DNA from 3 places in the Megasphaera vaginalis (ex Srinivasan et al. 2021) genome. Region 2 is predicted to be linked to each of the others. Evidence: riboswitches for the same ligand, from Rfam matches in the RefSeq annotation. Region 2 holds a riboswitch; each other region holds the start of a gene.

What was found. Region 2 has a riboswitch for ZMP and ZTP ahead of HMPREF1250_RS07320 (OFA family MFS transporter). Riboswitches for the same ligand answer to the same signal wherever they lie in the genome.
Region 1: another riboswitch for ZMP and ZTP. It lies ahead of HMPREF1250_RS02300 (phosphoribosylaminoimidazolecarboxamide formyltransferase); the one in region 2 lies ahead of HMPREF1250_RS07320 (OFA family MFS transporter).
Region 3: another riboswitch for ZMP and ZTP. It lies ahead of HMPREF1250_RS09460 (formate--tetrahydrofolate ligase); the one in region 2 lies ahead of HMPREF1250_RS07320 (OFA family MFS transporter).

Annotation. Positions count from the first base shown of each region.
Region 1 is NZ_AWXA01000008.1:78,836-84,781, forward strand. It holds gene ffh (signal recognition particle protein) at 1-369, opposite strand, end outside; gene ylxM (YlxM family DNA-binding protein) at 384-713, opposite strand; gene HMPREF1250_RS02300 (phosphoribosylaminoimidazolecarboxamide formyltransferase) at 812-1,987, opposite strand; ZMP/ZTP riboswitch at 2,032-2,110, opposite strand; gene HMPREF1250_RS02305 (Asp23/Gls24 family envelope stress response protein) at 2,155-2,979, opposite strand; gene HMPREF1250_RS02310 (PHP domain-containing protein) at 2,984-3,790, opposite strand; gene HMPREF1250_RS02315 (leucyl aminopeptidase family protein) at 3,787-5,241, opposite strand; gene HMPREF1250_RS02320 (lactate/malate family dehydrogenase) at 5,304-5,946, opposite strand, start outside.
Region 2 is NZ_AWXA01000041.1:109,191-115,136, forward strand. It holds gene rsmG (16S rRNA (guanine(527)-N(7))-methyltransferase RsmG) at 1-572, shown strand, start outside; gene HMPREF1250_RS07310 (D-alanyl-D-alanine carboxypeptidase family protein) at 598-1,581, shown strand; gene HMPREF1250_RS07315 (FAD-dependent oxidoreductase) at 1,670-2,746, opposite strand; ZMP/ZTP riboswitch at 2,844-2,928, shown strand; gene HMPREF1250_RS07320 (OFA family MFS transporter) at 3,007-4,281, shown strand; gene HMPREF1250_RS07325 (FprA family A-type flavoprotein) at 4,710-5,933, opposite strand.
Region 3 is NZ_AWXA01000053.1:59,826-65,771, reverse strand. It holds gene murB (UDP-N-acetylmuramate dehydrogenase) at 1-311, opposite strand, end outside; gene HMPREF1250_RS09480 (YlbF family regulator) at 301-648, opposite strand; gene trmL (tRNA (uridine(34)/cytosine(34)/5-carboxymethylaminomethyluridine(34)-2'-O)-methyltransferase TrmL) at 661-1,149, opposite strand; gene HMPREF1250_RS09470 (hypothetical protein) at 1,587-1,985, shown strand; gene HMPREF1250_RS09465 (cyclodeaminase/cyclohydrolase family protein) at 2,049-2,702, opposite strand; gene HMPREF1250_RS09460 (formate--tetrahydrofolate ligase) at 2,671-4,350, opposite strand; ZMP/ZTP riboswitch at 4,400-4,477, opposite strand; gene HMPREF1250_RS09455 (hypothetical protein) at 4,542-5,360, opposite strand; gene HMPREF1250_RS09450 (ferritin) at 5,451-5,946, opposite strand, start outside.

The DNA.
Region 1 (5,946 bases), on a different contig from region 2:
CTTCGCCAGCTTTGCCGCCGTCGTCGTCTTCCCGGCGCCTTGCAGACCTGCCAACATGATGATCGTCGGCGGCCGTGAAGAGATCGCAATGCGGCTTTGCGTTCCGCCGAGAAGTTCCGTCAATTCGTCGCGAACGATTTTAATGACCGTCTGCGACGCATTCAGACTGCTGAATACTTCTTCTCCGACAGCCTTTTCCCTAACCTTTTTGATGAAATCCTTCGTGACCGCAAAGTTGACGTCTGCCTCCAAAAGGGCGCGGCGTATCTCTTTCAGCGCTTCATTAACGTCATCTTCCGAGAGTTTGCCTTTGCCGCGAAGCTTTTTAAAAGCCGACTGAAAGCGTTCGGAAAGACTTTCAAATGGCATGAGGACCTCCTTCTTTACAGTTCGATGCGATGTAAAATTCGTTTTGCTTCTTCTATTTCCGCCGTACTGCCGCCTTCCAGAAGGCGGGCGGCCATTTCCACTTCCCGTTGCAGAACCTGCGCCCGTTCCAACAGGTGCAGCTTCGCTTCGTAATGTTCCAATGACTGCGAGGCGCGATGCAGCAAATCATGAACGCCTTGCCGGGATATTTCCAAATTTACGCCGATTTCGGCGAGAGAAAGATCCTGATTGAAATACATGTCCATACATCGTTCCTGCCGTTCCGTCAGTAACGGCCCGTATATGTCCAACAGCCGCCCTTTGCGAAGCACATCTTCCAACATGATTTCACCGCCTCTGTCATTCGTACGTTGCAAGTATACAGGAAAGGGAAAGGGGTGTCAAGTATTTTTACTTGTCACCTCTTTCGGTCTGCCATCCTTTAATGATGGAATAAACGGAGTCCTGTCATCGCCATGGCCATATTATATTTATCGCACGTTTCAATGACATTGTCGTCGCGAATGGAGCCGCCTGCCTGTGCAATATATTCGACGCCGCTGCGATGGGCGCGTTCAATATTGTCACCAAAGGGGAAAAAGGCATCGCTGCCGAGAGCCACGCCGCGAAGTTGTGCGACCCACTCTTTCTTTTCCCGCCCGGTCAAAGGCTCCGGCTTTTTTGTAAAGAACTGCTGCCACACACCGTCGGCAAGGACGTCTTCCCAATCATCGGAGATATAAACGTCTATCGTATTGTCACGATCAGGGCGACGGATATCATCCCTGAAAGGTAACGCCAACACCTTCGGGTTCTGCCGGAGCCACCAGACATCGGCCTTATTCCCTGCCAGGCGCGTACAGTGGACGCGCGACTGCTGTCCGGCACCGACGCCGATCGTCATGCCGTCTTTAACATAGCAAACCGAATTTGACTGCGTATATTTCAAGGTAATCAGCGCCACGAGCAAATCACGCTGCGCGCTTTCGGGAATCTCTTTGTTGCGCGTCGGCCGAACGGCAAAAAGATCCTTTGTAATGACCGCGTTATTGCGGTCCTGCTCAAAGGTAACGCCGAAGACCTCTTTATGCTCCGGCACTGCAGGCACATAAGCGGCGTCGATCTTCAATACGCAATACGAGCCTTGCCGTTTTTCCTTCAAAATTTTCAACGCTTCTTCCGTATATCCCGGTGCGATAACGCCGTCTGAAACTTCCCGTTTCAGCAGCGTCGCCGTCGCGGCGTCGCACGTATCGGAAAGGGCGACGAAATCGCCGTACGAACTCATGCGATCAGCGCCACGGGCACAGGCATAGGCTCCGGCCAACGGCGACAGTTCCAAATCGTCAACGTAATATATCTTTTTCAAGGTATCGCTCATTTCAACAGCCACGGCAGCGCCTGCCGGACTGACATGCTTGAACGAGGCCGCAGCCGGCAGTCCTGTCGCTGCTTTCAGTTCTTTAACTAATTGGTAGCTGTTCAGCGCATCGAGCAAATTGATATAGCCGGGACGGCCGTTCATAACTTCAAGCGGCAAGTCGCCGCCGTTTTTCATATACACTCTCGTCGCCTTCTGATTGGGATTGCATCCGTATTTCAATTGCAGTTCTTTCATCGTCATTTCCTCCTGGGAATAAAAAAAACACCGACACTCCCGGACTCATTTGCCCAGACGGTCGGCTTTTTATCGATCATGCTCCCTGTGGTCAGCCCACTTCCGTCAGTCACATGATTCCTTTTTCATTATACAAACTGGCTCGCAGCCTTGTCAACAGACGGATTTTACTCGACGACATCACGAACGGTAATCTTCAGAATGTCGACGGACATGCCTGTCGTATACTCGATGTCGTCCTGCAGCGAACAGCGGATCCGCTGCATCAGCGTCTTAATATGGACGCCGTACCGGACGGTAACGCCCAAAACGACGGCCAGTCCGTTGCTGCCCGGCACATAATTCTTCGCCACCTTGACGCGGTTTACCTTGACGATACCGTCGATCCCGGCCAAACAATGACGGATCAGAGCGAAAAAGACGTCATCAGAAAAGATGAGCTTACCGTAATAACTGAAGATCGGTCTGACAACGGACTGTTCGAAATCAGGTCCTTTTTTGCCGCTCCGGTTGTGGAGAAACGAACGGATCGGATCGAGGAGATAGCCGTGAAAATGGGATTTCAATTCCATTGTCGGCACGGGAATGATATGTTTTCCCTCCGCTTTGCGGATGGCTCTGGCTTTGGCGATCTCGGCGGCGCAGGAAACCTCTTCAATCCGGATATACGCATCGACAGGCGGCAAATACAAGGCTTCGCGGATGCGCTGCACCATGTGCTTCGATGTCCCCAGGATCAACAGTTTTTCCGGCTTTACCCGGCTCAGCGCCTCGCGGACGGCTGCGGCGTGAGACGGCTCAAGAAAGATGGCGCAGCGAACGGCGCGCATGCGATTGGTCTCATCTTTTGCGGAACAGCCGGCAATAATGCGGTTCTGATAGATGAGAAGACCGTCGTCAATGATGCTGTCAATATGATTGTCATAAGCGACAACCAGCGCATGGTGGCTTTTGCCGGTGCCGCTGGGGCCGATAAATCCGATAATTTTCATTTTCTCATCCTTTATAAGAAAGGAGCGGCTGCAACGGCGCCGCATCAAAGGAAAAAACGCCGAGACCGTCAGGGTAGCGGCCGATCGTGCCGTGGTAATCGGAACCGCCGCTGACCAGCCAATCCTTTTCCCGCGCAATGCCGAGAAATTCGTCATACCGGCCCCGATTCTTCGGATGATATACCTCTATGCCGTCGAAGGGATGCTGCAAGACCTGCGGCAAGGCCGCTTTAAGCAGCGACGGGTGCGCTAAAAAGGACAGGCCGCCGGCACGGTGAATGAGTTCAATGCAGGCGTCGATATCGTAACGATCATAGGGAACGTAAGCCGGGCCGTTACGGGAAAGGATCCTTTCAAAGACCGCAGAAACTGATGAAAAATAGCCTTTTTCCACCAACATAGCCGCAATATGCGGTCTGCCGACAGTACCGCCGCGCCGCAGTATATCATTGACAACGGTGAGATCAAGCGCATAGCCGAGAGCCGTGCATTTCTCAACGATCTTTCTTGCCCGTACTGCGCGCCGCTCCTTGAAATCGCGGCAATAGTCCTGCAACTCTTCGTTCGCCGGATCCAGATGATAGCCGAGAATATGGACATCTTCATCGGCGCAGTCACTGCTCATTTCAATGGCGCTGATAATCTTTACACCATCATGCAGCCTGTGCGTACCGTCATATGCCGCCATCGTATCGTGGTCGGAAATAGCGATGACGTCAAGCTTTGCCGCCGCAGCCATTGCCGTCAGTTCCGCCGGCGTGTGGAGACCGTCGGAACAAGTTGTGTGCATGTGCAGATCCGCCTTCATCATCGTCCGCCTCGCAAAAATTCCAGAATCGTCTTGACCCCTACGCCGGTAGCGCCGCTGAAACCGCTTTCATCCTTTTTTTCACTAAAAGCGGTTCCGGCAATGTCGAGATGAATCCAGGCCGTTTCAGGCTTCACGAATTGCTTGATGAATTGCGCCGCCACGATAGCACCGGCGCCGGATCCGGTCGAACCGACATTTTTCAAGTCGGCAACAGTGCTTTTCAACTCCTCTTCGTATTCCCTGTCCAACGGCAGCTGCCAGACCTTTTCATGAGCCCTGCCGGCGGCAGCAAAGAATCGGTTCATCCACTCCTGATCATTGCCGAACATGCCGGAACGAATCGTCCCCAAGGCGGTAACACAAGCTCCTGTCAGCGTCGCCAAGTCGATGATCCTTGTCGCGCCCTTCTCCTGCGCATACGTAACGGCATCGGCGAGGATAAGGCGGCCTTCGGCATCGGTATTCTTAATTTCCACCGTATGACCGTCATACATCGTAATCACATCGTCAACGCGGTAAGACATGCTGGACGGAACGTTTTCCGCCAAAGGCATGACAGCAACGACATTGATCGGATATTTCAGCAACATCAGCGCCCGCATAACTCCCAGCGCGGCGGCGGCGCCGGCCATGTCGTCTTTCATGAATTCCAGCGCGGCGTGACTTTTTAAGGACAAGCCGCCGCTGTCATAAATAATCCCTTTGCCGACAACGGCTACCGTCTCTCTGCTGTCCGGATCGCCTTTGTAAGACAGCGTCAACAGCTGCGGCGGGTTCATGCTGCCTTTACCGACGGCAACAATTCCTCCCATATTCCGCTTTTCCAGATTCCATTTATTCATGACCTCGACTTCCATGTTGTCGCCTTTGCAAATAGTTGCCGCCAAGTCGCAGAACCGGCGCGGCGTCAAGTCGTTGGAAGGCGTGTTCACCAGATCACGGGCCAGATACACGCCTTCATAGATGGAAGAATATACATAGCAAAGCGTATTGAAATCCTTTATTTTCAGGCTGGACGTAATCAGGTTGATATTTTTTATCGACTCTTCCTCCGCCTCTCGTTTATAGCGATTGAACGCATAATTACGATACAGCAGTCCGTCGATCAAAGATACCATATCCATTTCCAAGGTATCGATGAATACGGCCAACTCCGTAACGCCTTCCGACATGGCAGCGGCAGTGATGCGTTTGGCAGCCAAAAAATCTTCGTGCATGCTGTAACGGAGCGGCTTATTTTCCAGTCCGACGAGAAAATACGTACGCACCCTGTCTTCATACAGACAGTGAAAGGTATGTATCGACCGATAATGCAGCAATTCCGGCCTGTTGTTCACATAGGCTCGAAGAAGCTCCCCTTCTTCTTTTGACAAATGGGATAACGCGCGCAAACGCTTATCAATGCCGAGAGCAATCGCATCCGGATTGCCGCTGCCGTTACATGTAATCATGATACTGCTTCCTCCGTGAGATAAATTCAGATATTCTTTTTAAATTATACTGTTATCGACGCTCATAAATCAAGAACCTGAGCCTTTTCCGAAGCCAGAAGCGATTCTGCGGCGGCAATATTGTCTCTGACGACGCGACAGCAGCGCCGAAATTCTTTTTCTTCTTCCGCCGTCAGCGCATAGTCCATTACCTTCTCCACGCCGGCGGCACCGATGACGGCGGGACAACCGCAATAAATGCCGTATTGGCCGTAAGGCCCGTCCAAAAAAGCGCTGACCGCCATGATCTCTTTCGTATCGTGAAAAACGGCGTCAATGATCTTCATCGCCGTCGAACAGATGCCGTATTCCGTTGCCCGCTTACCGCTGTACACGGCCCAACCGGCATCGATGGTCTGTTGCCTGAGGCGGTCTCTGTCGAAGTCGAACGGCGCCTGTGCCGCCACTTCGGTCAAAGGACGGCCGCCGAAACGCACGAGCGACCACGGTACCATTTGTGCAAATCCGTGTTCCCCCATCATATACGCCGTAATCGAGCCGTGTGATAGCCCCGTGCTTTGTGCCAGAAAATTGATGAGCCGTGCCGTGTCGAGTCCCGTGCCGGTACCGAAAACACGTCGTGCCGGCAACCCGCAACGGGCAGCCAAAACAGCGGTAACGACATCACAGGGATTCGTAATATTGAGGAGAATGCCGTCGAAGCCG
Region 2 (5,946 bases):
AAGAGATTGCCGTTAAACATATGGCCGACAGCCTTTCCTGTTATGAACCAGTTTGGTTTCCGGAAAACGCGTCGCTTCTCGATTTGGGGACGGGCGCCGGGTTTCCCGGCGTTCCCTTGGCGATTTTGCGGCCTGATCTGGAGATCACTTTTTTCGATTCCCTTCAAAAGCGACTGCGCTTCGTTGCAGAAGTCACGACGGCGTTGGGTTTGGAACGAGTACATTTTCTTCACGGCAGAGCCGAAGAAGAAGCGCACCGTACGGAATACCGGGAGGCCTTCGACATCGTTACGACGCGAGCTGTCGCCAGGTTGAACATCCTCAGCGAATGGGCCTTGCCGTATGTTCGGTGCGGCGGCGCCTTCATTGCGCTGAAAGGAGCTCGTTATGAAGAAGAACTTGCGGAAGCGGCAAAGGCGCTGACCGTTCTCGGCGGCGCCGCCGCCGTGGTCAGGGCAGTCTCTCTTTACGGAATCAGTGACAAGCGGGCGGTGTTTTATATCCGCAAAGAAAAGGAAAGTCCGAAAAAATATCCCCGTAAGCCCAAAATGGCGAACAAAAATCCGTTGTAATCATATAGGAAGGAATGTGAAGAAAATGTTTTTGAAAAAAAGAATGTTCACGTTATCCGTAATTTGCCTTACTGTCTCTTCTCTTACGGCTGTTGCGGCGATGCCGGAAAGGCCAGAAATCCGTGCGGCTGCCGCTTATGTCACAGATTGTGATACAGGTGCGGCCCTTTATGCCAAAAATGCCGATGCCCAAGTATCCCCCGGCGGTACAACCATGATGATGACGGCCATTTTGGGCCTTGAACTGGGACAGGGAAAGATGGACCGGAACGTAACGATCGCCCCTGAATCGACGCAACTTGACAGCGACGTAGCCGTACTGGGCCTTCGCGCCGACAGAACGGCTACGCTCGGCAATGCGCTGGCCGGAATGATGACGTACAGCGGCTGTGATGCTGCCATGGACATTGCCGCTACCGTGGCGTCGTCGCAGCGTGATTTCGTTGATAAAATGAATGATAAAGCGCTGGCTATCGGCGCCGTGCACACGCATTTTACCAATCCCTCCGGATTGCCGGAAAGCGGTCATTATTCGACTGCCGCCGATTTGGCGAAAATTGCCGCATACGGAATGAAAAACAGCGATTTTCGTACGTTGGTGAGCCGTTCATCATATGAAATGACCTATTCCGACGGCGATACGGAGACGCTGACGTCGCTCAACGAATTACTTGCCGGCCAATACGAGGGTGCTAACGGCGTGCGTACAGGAAGTACCGATAATGGTGGTCCCTGTCTGATTGCTTCGGCAACGCGGGAAGGGAAGACGCTCGTCGCCGCTGTAATGAATTCTTCTGATCGTTTCGGCGATGCCGCGGCGTTATTGGATTATGGCTTTGCCGTTTTGAAAGAAAAAGGAGCATCTGGAAGCGATTTCGCTACGGCGACGGCGGGAAAGAGCGATGAAAATCCGTACGTTCTCCGCGATGCGCCGGCAGGGCAGACATTGAGTCAACTTGCGGCGGAACAGGCTGCAGCGGCGCAGCATACGCAACAGTCGGCGTTATAGCATGAAAAACACAACAAGTGTTATAAAACAGCCGCCATTACCGATTTTACATCGGTAATGGCGGCTGTTTGTCGTCAAACAAGTGCGATCAAACGAGGGCGAAAAGATCGTTCAATCCTTCAGCCAGTGTCGGATGAGTAAAAATAAAGTCACGAATAACCGTATACTTGATATTTTGTGTCATCGCTAAGCGGATGATGTTGATCAATTCATGTGAATCGGCACAGAAGAGCTGCGCACCGAGAATCAGATCCGTTTCCGGATCCACTAAGGCTTTCAGCAAGCCGTCGGCCTGTCTCAAAACCTTTGCTTTGGGAATAGCCGCTGCAGGCATGGAAACGACGGTATAGGCAAGTCCTTGACGCTTGGCTTCGGCTTCACTCAGGCCGACGCGGGAGAATGTGGGGTTAATGAAGACGGAGTAGGCGAACGCGCCGCGATTGTCGACAGTTCGGACTTTTTGGCCGTATATATCGTCCCAAATAATGCGGCTGTCATCAAGTGACATGTACGTAAATTGCAATTTGTTGCAGACGTCACCTGCCGCCCAAACTGATGGCGCTGTTGTGCGCAGATGATCGTCGACAACGATCATTCCGCCGTCGTCGGTGCGGATCCCGGCTTTGGACAGCTGCAGTTCCGTCGTATCGACGCGGCGGCCGGTAGCGACGAGAACGGCGTCTCCCGCCAGCGTATGCATCTGTCCGCCCTTTTCATATAGGGTCGTGCCGTCGTTTATTTCCGTCACGTTAACGCCGGTTTCGACACGGATTCCCTGTCCGGTCAGGACTGCGAGAATGGCTTGCGCCATATCACTGTCTTCACGACCGAGAAATACGTCGGCGTCTTGCAGAATAGTCACTTCACTGCCGTATTCGGCAAACATGGAAGCAAATTCGAGACCGATATAACCGCCGCCGATGATCGTCAGCTTTTCAGGCAAGACGTCAAGATCCATGATGGTTTCACTGACATAGACGAAGGCGTTATCTTTTATGCCTTTGATCGGGGGAATAAAGGGGCCGGCGCCCGTATTGATGCAGGTACCGCCGTACATATGTGAGCTTTTTTCAATGAGGGCAACCTTTTCTCCTTTAGCTGCCAACTTTCCTGCCAATGTTTTGCCGGCTTTACCGAAGCCGATGATAAGTGTATTATACATCATGATTCGCTCCTTTTTATCAATAAATAATTATTATTTATTATATCTTATCATAAGAGTTGACAAAGTATATGTCACTGCCTATAATAAAAGAACAACAAAACCGATATGGAACTGACGGATAGTGGAATTAACCACATGAACCGTATCGCATAAAGTATGAGCCGACCGTCTGGGCAGAGATATGAATGTATACTTTGGCCGGAAAGGGTCGGTATTTTTTATATCTCTTTTTACGTTTTCGTACGAGAGAGGGGTATTGTATGAAGAGAAATCGGTGGCTTATCGCTTTATCCGCTATGGGACTTCACATTTGTATCGGCAGTGTATATGCGTGGAGTGTGCTGACCAAACCGATCATGCAGAGCATGGGATTTACGTTGAAAGAAACGACGTGGACATTTTCTCTGGCTATTTTGTTCTTGGGCCTTTCAGCCGGCTGTCTGGGCGCTTTCGTTCAGAAGATCGGGCCCCGCAAATCAGGACTTTTGGCGGCATTCTTTTTTTGCGGCGGTATGTTCGGCACGGCGTTGGCATTACATTTGCACAGTCTGCCGCTGCTTTACCTGGCCTATGGCGTTATCGGCGGTATCGGCCTCGGTACGGGGTATATAACGCCGGTGTCGACGTTGGTCAAATGGTTTCCGCATAATCGCGGTTTTGCCACGGGTCTGGTTATTATGGGATTCGGGTTTGCCAGCATGATTGCCGGACCGGTGATGCAACTTCTTGTTGAATCTTTCGGGCTGGTGACGAACTTCGTTATTCTCGGCGGCGTTTATTTTATCGTCATGACGGCATCGTCCCTTTATCTGGCGCCGCCTGCAGCCGGTGATATCGTACCTCGGGATAAAGTGCTGGAAGAAAGCGGCAGGAAACGGCCTGTCTATGCGGCGGCACTACCGCAGTTCACCGTCAAAAAAGCGATGAAAACATGGCAGCTTTACACGATTTGGTTCCTCTTCTTCACCAACATTACCTGTGGTATTGCCCTGCTTGCCGTTGCGTCGCCAATGGCGCAGGAAGTCGTCCATATGACACCGCTGGCGGCAGCGTCCATGGTCGGGATCATCGGCTTCATGAACGGCGCCGGCCGCATTGCGTGGGCGACGGTTTCCGACTATATCGGGCGAGCCAATACGTATCTGTTGTTCTTTGCCTTGGAAGTGGCAGCCTTTTATAAGCTTTCAACCGTTACTAATTCCTTCAGTTTTCAGATCCTCGTACTCCTGATCATAACCTGTTATGGCGGCGGCTTTTCCTGTATGCCGGCCTATCTCAGCGATCTCTTCGGCACCTTGGAACTGAGCGCTATTCACGGCCGGGTCCTGACGGCTTGGGGCGCTGCCGGAGTTGCCGGGCCCCTGCTTCTTTCCTGGATCAGAGAAACGACCAACAGCTACGCCGTAACCTTGCAGTTCTTTTCCGGCTGCCTTGTCGTCGTTTTTTTAGTCATGGCTTATCTTAAATACAAGACACGTCACGGCATCATCGGTACGGAAACGGCATGGACGGAACAGGAAGTAAAGCATGCCTGAATAAAAACGGAATAGGCGCGTTGTTGAGGTATCGTGGACCGTCGGTCTGCGGTACCTCTTTTTGAAGACTGCAGCCTGTCTTTACATACGGTCGTGGCGCGGCTTTAAAAGAATGCGTGAAGGCTGAACTTTTCGACAAAAAGATTCGCCGATTGACGGCGTCAATATTTTTTGAGGCCGTTAATCGCATTTCCACAGGCCGCAGAGAGTAGGAAAAACAGAGACGGCGTTCTGCTGTCATCGTTGCAGACGATGGAAAAGCGGGCGTCTTTTCGCGGGCCTTTTTGTACGGCGCCGCAGGTTGAACTGATTGTCCATGCAAAGAGAGCCCCTGCCGATTGGCAGGGACTCTCTTTATTTAACCTGGAGGCTATCACGTTTTGCCGGAATTGCACGTTGTTAGGGGATGAATGGGTCTTGCTCGACCTTTATTGTGCGGCTTCCTGCATGGAATCGATAATAGCCTGGGCCGTGTTAACGACTTCGATTTTCTTGTCCGCCTTTAACGTCGAGGCCATGGAGATGCGTTCGTTGAGAACGGTCATGTTTTTCAGATTGTCGTCAATGAATTGCTGCATCAAATCACCGGATTTGACGGCCCAAGAGCCGTTTTCCAAGATGGCGACAGTCCGTTTTTGCAAATTAAGGGCTTTCATGTGTTCCAGATAATCGAGCATGACCGGATAGATGCCCAAATTGTAAGTGACGGAGGCCAGTACGATGTGGGAATACTTGAAGGTTTCGGAAATCAACGTGGAGACGTGTGTCGTGGAAACGTCATAGACGTGAACGTTGGACATCCCTTTTTGACACAATTCCGAGGCCAAAGCCTGTGCCGCGGCTTCCGTGTTGCCGTACATGGAAGCATAAACGATCATGACGCCTTTTTCTTCCGGTTCATAGGTGCTCCAATGCGTATATTTATCGAGGAGATAACCGAAATCCTGACGCCAAACGGGACCGTGGAGCGGGCAGATAACTTTTATCTTATCCAGGACCGTAGCGGCTTTGCCCAGGAGATGCTGGACGTGGGGGCCGTATTTGCCGACAATATTCGTATAATAACGGCGCGCTTCGTCAATCCAGTCGCGGTCGAAATTGACTTCGTCGGCAAAGAGTTTGCCGTCCAAGGCGATAAAGGAGCCGAATGCATCAGCCGAGAACAATGCGCCGTTGGTGAGATCAAGCGTGATCATGGCTTCAGGCCAGTGTACCATCGGGGCTTCTACAAACGTTACCTGGTGTTTGCCGAACGATTGGACGTCGCCTTCTTTAACTTGGATCAACTCCTGATTATCAATGGAGAAACCGAATTGACGCATGATCATGAAGGATTTTTCCGTGCTGATGATTTTTACCTTCGGGTAACGCAAAATGATTTCTTCAATGGAGGCGCCGTGATCCGGTTCCATATGATTGATGACTAAATAATCTAAATTGCGGCCGTTCAGAACATGTTCGATATTTTCCAACAACTGCCGGCATACGGACCAGTCGACGGTATCGAAGAGAACGGTGCTTTTATCTATCAGCAGATAGGCATTGTAAGATACACCTAAGGGGATGGGATGGATATTTTCAAATAAATGGGTGCGATGGTCATTGGCGCCGACCCAATATAAATCATCTGTGATGTTTCGTACGCAATACATGAGCAGACTCCTT
Region 3 (5,946 bases), on a different contig from region 2:
ATTTTATTGTCATGTGCCGACAGGACCTTGTGCATGCAGTTCAACTGAATCACAACACCCCGTATGCCGCCGTCACGAACGAGCACATTGGAACCGCCGCCGAGAACCGTAACGGGCAATCCCAAACGCCGGGCCGCTCTGATGGATAAGGACAACTCTTTTACCGAATAGGGCAGCACCAGCACGTCGGCAGGTCCGCCGACGGCAAAGGTCGTATGAAACCGCATCGGCTCATGAACCAGCAGATGTTTGTCGTCGAATACCGTATGAAGTTGAGAAACAAACTCGTTTATTGCCGTCTTAGTGATCAAGAATGCTCATTCCTTCTGCCATTGCGTTTTGCACGATCTGATAAATTTCTCCGGCCTTCGCCTGCCACGCGTTATATGCCGCCAGATATTCCACCGCTCCGGAGCGCGTTTTGATAATGGCTGCCAGCCGATTCATCGTTTCCAGTTTCTTCTTAATCGGCTTATCGCCCATGGACTGCGCATAGGCCAGTTCAGCCTGTGTCAATAAAAATTCACGCACCATTTTTTCCGTCTTTTGATCTTCTGCCAATTTTTTTCCGGCTGCCAACAGCGCCACATATTCGGGACATGCCTGAATAGCCTGCGCCAATTCATTCGCCTTTACAAATACGTCCATCGCCAACACCTCTTATTGTAAATTCGCAATCCCTATGCCGCCCTTTGCCAATTTCGGAAATCCGAGTTGACGCAACGCTTCGTAAGAAACGATGGCAACGGCATTCGACAAATTCAGGCTGCGCGCTTCTTCCCTCATCGGGATGCGGAAGCAGCGTTCCGGCGCCGCTTTTAATAACGCTTCCGGAAGTCCTTTCGTCTCCTTGCCGAAAACGATCAGATCATCTTCATGAAATGTAATATCGGCATAACATTGTTCGGATTTTGTCGTTAAATAATAAAAACGATGCCCTTCATAGGCTTTTTGCACTGCCGCAAAGTTTTCATGAACCTGGACATCGACAAGATCCCAATAATCCAGTCCCGCCCGTTTCAGATATTTATCTTCCAGGGAAAATCCCAAAGGCTTGACCAAGTGAAGCGTCATATGATTCGCCGCGCAAAGACGCGCTATATTCCCCGTATTTCCCGGAATTTCCGGTTCTACCATTACAATATGCATTCGTATCATCTCCATGAAGTATTGTACAAGAAACGGCGGAGAATAACAAGGCGTCCCTTCTCCATCTGCCGCAAAAATGAACGGTTCGCGACATTAAGAGGTATTCACAAACGGTCCGATTGCACGGATACACACCGGCAGTTTCTTCCATATCGTACTGACTGACGGAAGATCATTTCGCATCGTCATAAGATTTTATGCCGAAAAACTATTTTATCTTTACATATTTTTAATCTTCAATCTTTTCGCCAGATCCCGCACTGCCCCTTCAACGTCATCGGTAAAACCCGGCATTACACTATTTTGAATCATTTTGTTAATTATTATCAATAATCATAGGAATTATCGTTTTATTGCATTTACCTCATATTTATGGTATAATACAAACAATAATGACTATTATCAAAAAAAGATCTTATTAAAAGAGGTGTGTATCTATGGATTCATTTGACAACATTGCGCAATATCCCATTTATTTCGCCCCGGGCTGTAAACTGCTTCAGTTGGAACCGGAGATGGTTTCCAAAGTATACGATTACCTGCATCAGCTTTTCGGCAATATTAATCTGTATACTCGCTGCTGCGGCCTTGACGATTCCCGTCAGCAAGACGAAGAAGCGGTTTTCATCACGCTCTGCGATTCCTGTTTCAAAGTCTACGGCGAAACGTACGCAAATCTCCACATGCGCGATTTCTGGGACGTTTATGATGAATACAAGGATATTTATCCGTTGTATGATGAAGCGGCCGTTCGTAAAGCGCTCAATGAAACAATGACCGGCGTTTATCCGAAGGAAGGCATCAAAGCTTGGTTCAATAAATTCAATAATAACTGATTATATTTCGACGTATGATAAAAAACGGACTGCCGGCGGCGGTCCGTTTTTTTATCTTTTTCGTCATTGCCTTTCCCGGTAAACACGTTCAATTTCCGCTTCCAACAACGCTGCCTTTCGTTCCGTCTCTTCCATAAGCTGACAGGTTTTCCGCACAAAATCTTCATCGTCAATGGATTTCAAATTAATGCGGACGCTGTAAAAGGCCGAACGCATGGCGGCCCGCGCATTCATGGCGCCGATAACGCCATCCGTAATGACCCAGACATTGCCGTATCGCACAACCTGCACCGCCAAGGACAGTAAATCATACACACTGACGCCTAATGCCAAGGGAACTTCCGCAGCGTGGCGAAAGGCAGCCTGTACCCGTTCCGACCGGGATATCTCTGCCTTATTGATGCGCAGGGCCGTCAAAACGGCGGCAAACGCTTCGCCGTCCGCATCAATGGCGGCTATGTATTGCCGCCTCAAGGAGGCAGCCTCCGCCGCTGTCGCCGTCAACAGCGGCGCAACCTTTTCACAGCCTTTTTTATGAACAGTCAAATTGGCTACCATTTCCAAAAGCGCCGCTGCTGAAGCCGCCGTTAAAGCGGCAATGCCGCCGCCGCCCGGAACCGGCTCCGCCGAGGACGCCGCTGCCAAAAACTCTTCGATTACCGCTTTGCCAAAAGGCCTCTTACGATCAGAACAATCCTGTAATAACACCGTTTTCATCAATATCCATCCGATTCGCCGCCGGCACCTTCGGTAAGCCCGGCATAGTCATAATATTTCCCGTTTCACAAACAATAAACCCTGCGCCCGTGCAGACGCGCACATCTTTGACCGTAACGGTAAATCCTGTCGGCGCGCCAAGCAGATCGGCATTATCCGATAAGGAATACTGCGTTTTCGCTACACAGACAGGCATTTTGTCCAGCCCCAGTCTTTCCAATTCTTCCACTTGTTTCTTCGCTCTGCTTTCAAAGATGACGCCGTCACCGCCATAAATTTCCCTGACGATCGTTTCCAATTTTTTGGCAATAGATTCCGTTGCTTCATAAAGCGGTTTATACGGTTTCTTCGGTGCCGCCATGAGCGCCAGTACCTTTTCACCCATATCCAGTCCGCCGGCGCCGCCTTGCGCCCAGCAATCGCCCAAACTGACATCAACGCCGTAAGCGCGGCAAAGATCGGTCAATTTTTCAATTTCCGCCGGCGTATCGGTCAGGAAGCGGTTGATGCTGACCAGAACGGGAACATCAAATTTACGCATATTTTCAATATGCTTGGCCAGATTGGCAAACCCTTTTTCCAGAGCGACCACATCTTCCACTTGCAAATCGCTTTTTTTCACACCGCCATGCATTTTCAAAGCCCGAATTGTTGCTACGAGCACGACGGCATCCGGTTTAATACCGGCAAACCGGCATTTAATGTCCATAAATTTTTCGCCGCCCAGATCGGCGCCGAAACCGGCTTCGGTAACCGTGATTTCCCCCATCTTCATGGCCAGTTTCGTCGCTACGACGGAATTGCAGCCGTGCGCAATATTGGCAAAAGGACCGCCATGAACCAGCGCCGGTGTGTTTTCCGTCGTCTGCACGAGATTGGGCTTGATGGCGTCTTTCATCAAAACAGCCATGGCGCCGGCAACACCGAGATCGCCGGCCCGAACAGGCTGCCCGTCCAAATCGTAGGCGACGATAATATTCGCCATGCGCCGCTTCAGATCCATCAGATCTTCCGCCAGGCAAAGGACGGCCATAATTTCCGAAGCGACGGTAATCATGAAGTGGTCTTCTCTGGGAAAGCCGCAAACGGTTCCCCCCATAGCGACGACAACATTACGCAGCGCGCGATCATTCATATCCATGACGCGTTTCCAGACGACCCGGCGGATATCAATGCGCAGGGAGTTTCCCTGATGGACGTGATTATCAATAGCTGCTGCAAGCAGGTTATTGGCCGTTGTAATGGCATGCATATCGCCGGTAAAGTGGAGATTGATATCCTCCATCGGCAATACTTGCGAATAGCCGCCGCCGGCGGCGCCGCCCTTAATCCCGAAAACGGGGCCGAGAGACGGCTCGCGCATGGCGACGATCGTCTTATGTCCCATGCGATTCAGCGCCTGCGCCAGGCCGATCGTCGTCATCGACTTTCCTTCACCGGCCGGTGTCGGATTGATTGCCGTTACCAAGACCAATTTACCGTCCCGGTTTTTGGACAGGCGTCGAATCGCGTCAAAGGATATCTTTGCCTTGTATTTACCGTATAATTCCAAATCATCTGCCGTCAAGCCCACTTTTTCCGCAATGCTCGTAATCGGTTCCAACGTTGTCCGTTGCGCGATTTGAATATCACTCAATACTTTTTCCATCGTCATCGTCAGCTCCTCGATAGTAGCAAAAAAAATACCGACATTCCGGAATCTCTGCCCAGACGGTCGGCTCGCATCGATCATGCTCCCTGTGGTCAACCCACTTCCGTCAGTCACATGATCTATGCATTTATTATACAAAACGGCATCTGTCTTTGTCAATCAGCCGTCCCTGCAAGGCCCCTGTCCGCTTATTCAATAAGCACCGTTTGTACAGCTGAAAGCGCAACTGTTCCGCCGATACGAAGCGACTGCAATTCCCCGTCATCGACTTTGGCAGCAATCGCAATTGCGCCGCCCGGCTGGCGCAATGTACAAGCTACATTCCGTCTCCCGACACAGGCCAACGCCGCCGCTGCCGCTGCCGATCCGCTGCCGCAACTTCGTTCCCAGTAACGTGTATCCGTTTCCGCCACATAGACGGCAGGAACCATGGTCAGCGCCTGCGTATCGACAATGATTAGCCCGTATGCCGCATAGGCGTCAGTAGAGACATATTCGCGCAGCGCCTGCCAATAAATTTCCTTATCGACATTATCGCCGGTTTGTACGAAATAAACGAAATGCACGATTCCCGGCAACGTCACCTTGAAAAACCGGTACGGTAAATCATTGACGGGAATCAGCACGGCTTCCACCGACTCCGGCAGAGGCATATCAATGACGGCTTGAAAAACATCCCCTTTACGCTCAACGGCAACACCTAACGGCACAGTGCAACCCGAACAGGATACACGATACATTCCCTTGTCCTCTCTCGTCAAGGACAGGGCATAAGCGGCGGCACTGCGCGAAGCGTTACCGCAAAACTCGCCGCCCATCATATCAATGCGAAGAGCAGTGCCGTCTGCCGGATCCATGGTCAGATAAGCAACCTGTTCCGCTTCAAGTGCTTCGGAGACGAGCAACTTGGCGGCTACAACACTATGATCAGCCCGATCGATTCGATCCAAGACAAGAACAGTCGTGTTCCCGCTGGGATCTGCCATTACATAATGAATAGTTTGCATCACTTTTCTCCTTTCTTTTTTATTATACCATATCCCGTCACCGCCAAAATAAAAAGGACCCGCAAAATTTGCGGGTCCTTCTGCCAAGACTTACAGAACCAACGTCGGCGCTGCATACGTACGGCCGAGCAATTCCTGATTCAGCGCGTACAGCCCCTTCGGATCGGAACCGAAAAGTTCGTATTTTTTGATCAGTCCGTCGGCATTCTTTTCTTCCTCTCCCTGCTCTTTGACGAACCAGTCGAAGCATTGCATCGTACGATAATCGTGAACCTCGTCGGCAGCTCTGTAAATTTCATTGATCAGATGCGTGACATATTGTTCATGGGCATAAGCGGCCTTCATCGGATCGATGATATCGTTACAGGCCAAAGACGGTTTTTCAATCGCCTCAAACGTCACGGATTCACCGTTATTATGCAGATATGTACGCATCAGCATCGCATGATCGTGTTCTTCCTGCGCCTGCACATCGTACCAATGAGCAAACCCGTCGAGTCCTTTATCGTAATAAAAGTTGGCGAATGCCAAATACAGGTACGAAGAATAAAATTCCTGATTGATCTGTTTGTTAATAAGCTCTTTT